Regions from separate parts of the Dactylosporangium sp. NPDC050688 genome, predicted to be linked through region 2. Evidence: riboswitches for the same ligand, from Rfam matches in the RefSeq annotation. Region 2 holds a riboswitch; each other region holds the start of a gene.
What was found. A riboswitch is a leader RNA that binds a small molecule or an ion and turns the genes downstream of it on or off. The one in region 2 is predicted to bind cyclic di-AMP.
Positions count from the first base shown of each region.

Region 1: it holds a riboswitch for cyclic di-AMP, as region 2 does, so the genes downstream of both, AB0H83_RS40175 (hypothetical protein) here and AB0H83_RS06085 (hypothetical protein) in region 2, are expected to answer to the same signal.
Region 3: it holds a riboswitch for cyclic di-AMP, as region 2 does, so the genes downstream of both, AB0H83_RS43350 (NlpC/P60 family protein) here and AB0H83_RS06085 (hypothetical protein) in region 2, are expected to answer to the same signal.

Region 1 is NZ_JBFAIC010000063.1:12,755-14,994, reverse strand. Features, by position in the region: gene AB0H83_RS40180 (glycoside hydrolase family 19 protein) at 1-616, opposite strand, end outside; cyclic di-AMP (ydaO/yuaA leader) riboswitch at 1,020-1,163, shown strand; gene AB0H83_RS40175 (hypothetical protein) at 1,200-2,189, shown strand.
Region 2 is NZ_JBFAIC010000004.1:106,001-108,240, reverse strand. Features, by position in the region: gene AB0H83_RS06085 (hypothetical protein) at 109-867, opposite strand; cyclic di-AMP (ydaO/yuaA leader) riboswitch at 997-1,139, opposite strand; gene AB0H83_RS06080 (diguanylate cyclase) at 1,186-2,240, opposite strand, start outside.
Region 3 is NZ_JBFAIC010000074.1:25,998-28,237, forward strand. Features, by position in the region: gene AB0H83_RS43345 (methyltransferase domain-containing protein) at 1-43, opposite strand, end outside; gene AB0H83_RS43350 (NlpC/P60 family protein) at 77-1,081, opposite strand; cyclic di-AMP (ydaO/yuaA leader) riboswitch at 1,090-1,234, opposite strand; gene AB0H83_RS43355 (ABC transporter ATP-binding protein) at 1,568-2,240, shown strand, end outside.

The sequences.
Region 1 (2,240 bases), on a different contig from region 2:
CGGTCTTCGCGAACGCCGGGTACGCGTTCAGTGCCGCGACCAGGCCGTTGTACGTGTAGAACGGGTTCCTGTTCGGGAACATCTGGTTGAACTGCGCCTCGCTGACCACGAACGCCCCGTTCGACGGCGGGTTGGTGGTCGGGTTGTTCGGCGGCGGCGTCGTGCTCCCGCCTCCCCCGTTGCAGGTGTACGGATCCCAGTACCAGGTGCTGATCGTCGGGCTGTACCCCGGGTTGTCGTGCTCGGCGATGTAGTACTTGCCGTCGGTGAACTTCACGATGTCGCCGGTGACGTAGTTGCGCCCCTGCACCCACGCCGGGAAGCTGCACCCGCCGGCGGACCCGGTCTGCGTCGGCGGCTGCGGGGTGCTCCCGCCGCACGCGCCCTGGTCCTGCCAGACCCCGCTGGTCCCGGGCGGCGCCTCGTTCTGCGTCCACCACTTGGCGAGGAAGTTGCGGCCGTTGTGGGACACGGTCGCGCCGCCGGTGTAGACCGCCGACGACTGCCACGCGGCCGCGCAGCTGGCCGCCGACGCGGGCAGCATGTTGAAGACCGCGACGACCCCACCGGCGACTGCGGTCGCGGCGAGCATCGCCAACAGGCGCACTCTGGACACCAGATCACTTCCGTTCACATCGACTGCTGTACGCCCATCCGACCAGGCGGGCCCGGCCGGAGCAGCGAACAACATCGAATAATGAACAACCTTTACGGTTTCCCTAAGCTGCCGTGCCCGGGCGGCGCCGGCACGGGCGGGAGCCGGTTCGATGGTGACGGTGCGCGATCGGCGAGTTGCGGAGAACAACCAGGTCAGGCGGGGTATTACCGCAAACGACCAAATGATTTCGTGATTTGCGTCACGTGTTTTTCTTTCCCCCGACTTAGGCGACCTGCTGAGATGCCACCGTGTCGCGAGGTGGGTCACAGCGGCGGACAAGCCGTGCGCTGCGCGGGCTGATCGCCCTGAGTAGGCTGGCCTTCGGTCTCGTCCGACAGGGCACCGCCCCCCGCGGTGCCGGACGCGACTGCCGCCTAATCGCCGGCTCGACACCGGCGAATCGGGGACCCAACCGTAACTGGGGTGAATCTGCGGGTGACCGCGGTAGGGATCGTTCCGTCCCGAACCCGTCAGCTAACCCGGTCGGCGGCCGACGGAAGGAACAACGAGCCAGATGTCTTCACGACATCCCGGTCGGCGGATGCTCGCCGTCCTGATGACGGCCGCCGTCCTGCTCGGGATGGCCGCCATGCCGGCCGCCGCCGAGCCGGGAGACGACACCGGCGACGAGGGGTCCAACGCGACCCTCGCGCAGGTCCTCGACCAGAGCACCCGTGCCTGGATCGAGGCGAAGGACAAGTACGACGCCTCGATCAAGCACCAGGCCGAGCTGACCGCCAAGCTCGCCACGACCGAGGCCGACCTCGCCCGGGTCACCGAGCAGGTGTCCGCGATCGCCGTCGCGGCGTACCGGACGGGGCCGCTGACCACGTTCATGGCGCTGATGGACTCGGGCAGCCCGACCGGGTTCGCCGAGCGGGCCGGCTCGATCGACGAGATCGCCCACCACAACGACAACCTGCTGCGTGAGCTCAACCAGCTCCAGAGAGACCAGAAGGCGCAGAAGGAGGCCCTCGAGGCTGAGGTCAAGCTCCAGCAGGAGCAGGTCGCGGTGATGGCCGCGAAGAAGAAGGAAGCCGAGAAGGGGCTGGCCCAGGCGGGCGGCCCGAGCAACGGCTTCGTCTCCGCCAACCTGCCCCTCGCCCAGCCCTCGCCGCGCAACGCGAGCGGCGGCTGGTCGTCGGAGTCCTGCAAGATGGATGACCCCACCACCTCGGGCTGCCTCACCCAGCGCACCCTGCACGCGATGCGGCAGGCGCAGGCGGCCGGGTTCAAGCGGTTCGTCTCGTGCTACCGGCCGAGCGGGCCGTACGAGCACCCGAAGGGCCGCGCGTGCGACTTCTCGGTGCAGGCCAAGTCCGGCTTCGGCGGGGTCGCCGCCGGCGAGGACAAGGTCTACGGGGCCAACCTGGCGACCTACTTCGTCAAGAACGCGGACCGGCTCGGCGTCATGTACGTCATCTGGTTCAAGCAGGTGTGGACGCCGGCGGTCGGCTGGCACCACTACAGCGGCGTCGGCGGGGACCCGTCCAGCGACCACACGAACCACGTACACCTGTCGATACTGTAAGAACCTCACATCCGCGCCCGGCCGGCCGATAGGGCAACTGTCGACCGGCCG
Region 2 (2,240 bases):
GCAGACCGCAGACCCGCGGACCGCAGACCCGCGGACCCGCGGGCCGGCGGACCGCAGACCGCCGGTCAGCGAAACCGCGGCCGGCCGGCAACAGCGGCGCGGTCCCGGTCAGGTCAGCGCGCCGACCACCTGCTCCGCGCGCGAGGCGTGCTTCTGGTACGCCCCCGGGAACGCCGAACGCTGCACCGCCTGCGCGGCCGCGGTCACGCTCATCCGCTGCCAGCCCTGCACCCGCGACAGTGCGGAGTAGAACAGCATCGCGGCGTGGGACGGGTCCATCAGCTGCGTCACCGTGCCCCAGCCCTGGCTGGCCCGCTGCTGGAAGAGCCCGACCGAGTCGTGGTCGGACCCGACGCCCTGATGCGGCAGCCGCAGCGAGGCCGGCACGGCGGAGCTGGCGACGTTGTACAGGTCGCTCTCCTGCATGGCGGTCGCGACCGCGATCACGAGGGCCCGGTCGGGCATGCCCTGCGCCCTGCCCTGCTTGACGATCAGCGCCGCGTTGTCCATCTGCTGCTGGTCGAGCCCGGCGACCGGCCGCACGACCGGCGGCGCGGGCGGCACCGGCGGCACGGCCGGCGCCGCGGCGGCGAACGGCCCCGGCGACGACGCGTCCGGCGCGGCGGCGGCACCGGACAGAGCGCCCGGGGAAACGCCCGGGGAAACGCCCGGGGAAACGGTCCGGGAGGCGGCCGCGACGGCGCCCGGCTCGGCGTACGCGGAGCCCGCGAACACCGACGTCGGCGAGTCCGCCGGCACGGTGGCCAGCAGCGTGGCGGACAGCACGGCGACCGAGACGGTGCCGGGTCTCCCGCCGAGCACGAGACGGCGATGTCGCGGCTGGAACTGGCGTGGCAACGGCTTCACTACTGAGAAAGTCCTTCGTGGCAGGCAGCACATGGCATGCGGCATCGGCACGGCGCCGGACGGCGGCGTGCTGGAAGGGGGAACCAGTGGTGAGGCGCTACGACGGCGAGCGGGCGGCCATCATCGGCAGACTCCTTCCGGTGCCGCCTACCGGGTTAGCTGACGGGTTCGGGCGGGAAGTTTCGCCCTACCGTGGCTCGGCCACGGATACACCCCAGAGGACGATGTGGGTCCCCGGCTCGCGAAGTCTCGCGACTCGACGGCGCCTGCCCGGCAGCGCCGATGCGGCGCAGGTCGACCGGAGCAGACATCCCGACCCTACTGGGCGGCTTCCGGGCGGGCCAACCGCAGCACCTGCATACCACCCGGAGCACCCGAACGCTCACCGAACGCTGTCACCCGTCTGGTCACCTCGCCGGCATGACGACTGCCCTTGACCAGGTACATCTCGCGGTCCGCGGCCCGCAGCGCGGCCCCCGCGTCCTCCACCGTGTCATCGATCACGGCCACGCCGACGCTGACCCGTACCCGCATGATGTGCCCCTCGTGCGTGACCGGCGCGGAGACCGACCGCTCGAGGCGGTCGACGAGCGCGCCGAGGTCGGCGACGCTCACGTTGCCGGTCAGGACGACGAACTCGTCGCCGCCGAGCCGCGCGACGGTGTCGGTGGGCCGGACCAGCGACTGCAGCCGGTGCGCGACGGCGACGAGGACCGCGTCGCCGGCGTCGTGGCCGAGGGTGTCGTTGACCACCTTGAAGTCGTCGAGATCGCAGAAGAGCAGCGCGCTGAGCACGCCGTCGGTACGGGCGAGCCGGAGCGCGGCGGTGAGGGCCTCGGTGAACGCCTCGCGGTTGACCAGGCCGGTCAGCGGGTCACGGGAGGCCCGGCGGACCAGGTCCGCCTCGGTCGCCTTGCGGCCGGTGATGTCCTGCACCTGCGTGATCGCGAACGCGGGCGAGCCGGCCACGACGGACATGGTGGCGGAGATCCAGATCGTCTCGCCGTCGCCGCGCACACAGCGGACCTCGTGGTCGCGGACGGACCCGATGCCGCCGGCGAAGACCTCCCGGCTGTGGTCGAGGTCGTCGGGGTGGATGACGTCGCCGAAGCGCATCGAGACGAGCACGTCCTCGTCCCGGCCGAGCAGCTCGCACAGGGCCGGGTTGACCCGCACGATCCGGGCCAGGTCGGTGCCCTCCAGGCCGATCATGCACATGCCGGTGCCGGCGCCGTTGAACGCGAGCCGGAACGCGGCCTCGCTGGCCGCCAGGTGCCGGCGCTCCCGGCGCAGCGCCTCGACCAGATTGGCGTTGTTGATCGCGATGCCGGCCTGCGCGGCGAGCATCTCCAGCAGCTCCCGCTGGAACGCGC
Region 3 (2,240 bases), on a different contig from region 2:
CGTCGGCGAAGCGGGCGTACTGCTCGGGATCCCAGGAGGCCATGCCCCATCTTGCCGGGCATGGCCTCCTGGAGGGTCAGCTGACCCGGCCGAAGCCCCGGATGTTCGTGCGCGAGGCGAGGGACTGGATCTCCACGGTCCTGCCGGTCGTCGGAGCGTGGATCATCTGGTTGTTGCCGATGTAGAGACCGACGTGGGTGATGTTGCTGGTTGAGGAGCCGAAGAAGACCAGGTCACCGGGGGCGGCGTCGGCCCGTGCAACATGTGGCAGCCCGTTGTACTGACCTTGGGCGGTCCTGGGCAGGGTTCTGCCGCTGGCGTTCTTCCACGACGCCCACGTAAGGCCGGAGCAGTCATAGCTGCCGGGTCCTGACGCTCCCCACTTGTAGGGCTTGCCGATCTGGTTCCAGGCGAAGGTGACCGCCTTGCCGGCCACGCCCGACACCGCTGGCGGCGGACCAGCCGGCTTCGCCGAACCCGAGGTCTTGGTGCTACCGGCGGCGGTGGCCCGGCGCTTGAGATCCTCGAGCTTCTTGACGTCGCCCTCGATCTTCTTCTTCTTGGTCTCCAGCTCGGCCTTCTTCGCGTTCTCGGCGGCGAGCGTGTCGTTGATCTTCTGCTGCTCCTCGGCGAGTTTGACCTTCGCCTCCTGGAAGGCCCCGATCTCCGCCTGCTGATGCTTGTTGATCTGCTGCAGGGTGGTGATCTGGTCCATCAGTGAATCGGAGGACCGCGCGCCGAAGATGACCGAGAGGGTGCCGAGCTTGCCCGAGGTCTTGAACGCGGCCACCGCCAGGACGTCCACGTTGGCGCCGGCGGCGGCGGCACTGTCGGCGAACGGCTGCAGCTTCTTCTGCAGATCGACGTTGGCCGCCTGAGCGATGGCGAGATCTTCGTTGACCTTGTTGTAAGCCTCGACCGTAGCTTCGAACTCGTCGCCCATCTTCTCCAGCTGGGCCTCGATCTCGGCGAGGGTGGGATCGGCCTTGGCGACGCTCGCAGGCGCCACGACGGCCAGCGCGACGGCCCCGATGACCAGGGAGCGCAGCAAGGACCGCTTGGCGCGGTGTCCAGCGGACAAGGGATGACCCTTCTTCACTGACCGCCTACCGGGTTAGCTGACGGGTTCGGGCGGGAAGAGTGCGCCCTACCGCGCTTCGCGGATTCACCCCAAGGACCCTGGGTCCCCGGCTCGACAGCGCCAGAGCGGCGCTCGATTCGGCGGCGCTTGCCCGGCGCCGCCCGGGGTGGGCGACGGACTGCCGTGCAGGCCAGGACATAACTTAACGTGATCACCAGCGAAGCGAAACCCGCCCGCGTTCTTCTATATCTATTACCCCAAAAGTCCGAATCACGGCGGGTCGTCGGTCCACATCGGACGGTGATGCAACACAGAAGATGGTGTTGACGGACACACATTTGGGGCTTGATTCTGCTCTGAGACCCGGTTAAATACACGTAACTTTATTCACCGTCGATGCACATAGTTCGCCCACTCCGAACACCCCCGGAGGAGCGTCACCCCGTGTTGCGTGTCCAGAACCTCGAGGTCGTCTACGACGACGTGATGCTGGTACTTCGCGGCGTCAGCCTGCAGGTGCCACCCGGTCGCATCGTCGCGCTGCTCGGCGCGAACGGTGCGGGCAAGACCACCCTGCTGCGGGCCCTGTCGGGCCTGCTCGGCGTCCATGACGGCGCCGTCACCAAGGGTGCGGTCACGCTCGACGACCGCCCCATCCACCGGCTCAGGCCGGCCGCCGTGGTCCGCCGCGGTGTGTCGCAGGTGATGGAGGGACGAAGAACGTTCGCCGAGCTGACCGTCGAGGAGAACCTGCGGCTCGGCGCCCACACCCGCCCGAAGGGCCGGGCGGAGGCCATGGACCGCATGTACACCCTCTTCCCCGTCCTCGCCCAGCGCCGCGGCAGCATCGCCGGATACCTCTCCGGCGGCGAGCAGCAGATGCTGGCGATGGGGCGGGCGCTCATGTCCGACCCGGCGTACCTGCTGCTCGACGAGCCCAGCCTCGGCCTCGCGCCGCGCCTGGTCGAGCAGGTCCGCGACCTGATCGTGCAGATCAACCGGGCCGGCACCGGCGTGCTGCTGGTCGAGCAGAACGCGACCATGGCGCTGTCCATCGCCGAGCACGGATACGTGCTGGAGACGGGCAAGGTCGTGCTCGACAAACCCGCCGCCGAACTGCTCGCCGACGACGACATCCGCGAGTTCTACCTGGGACGGG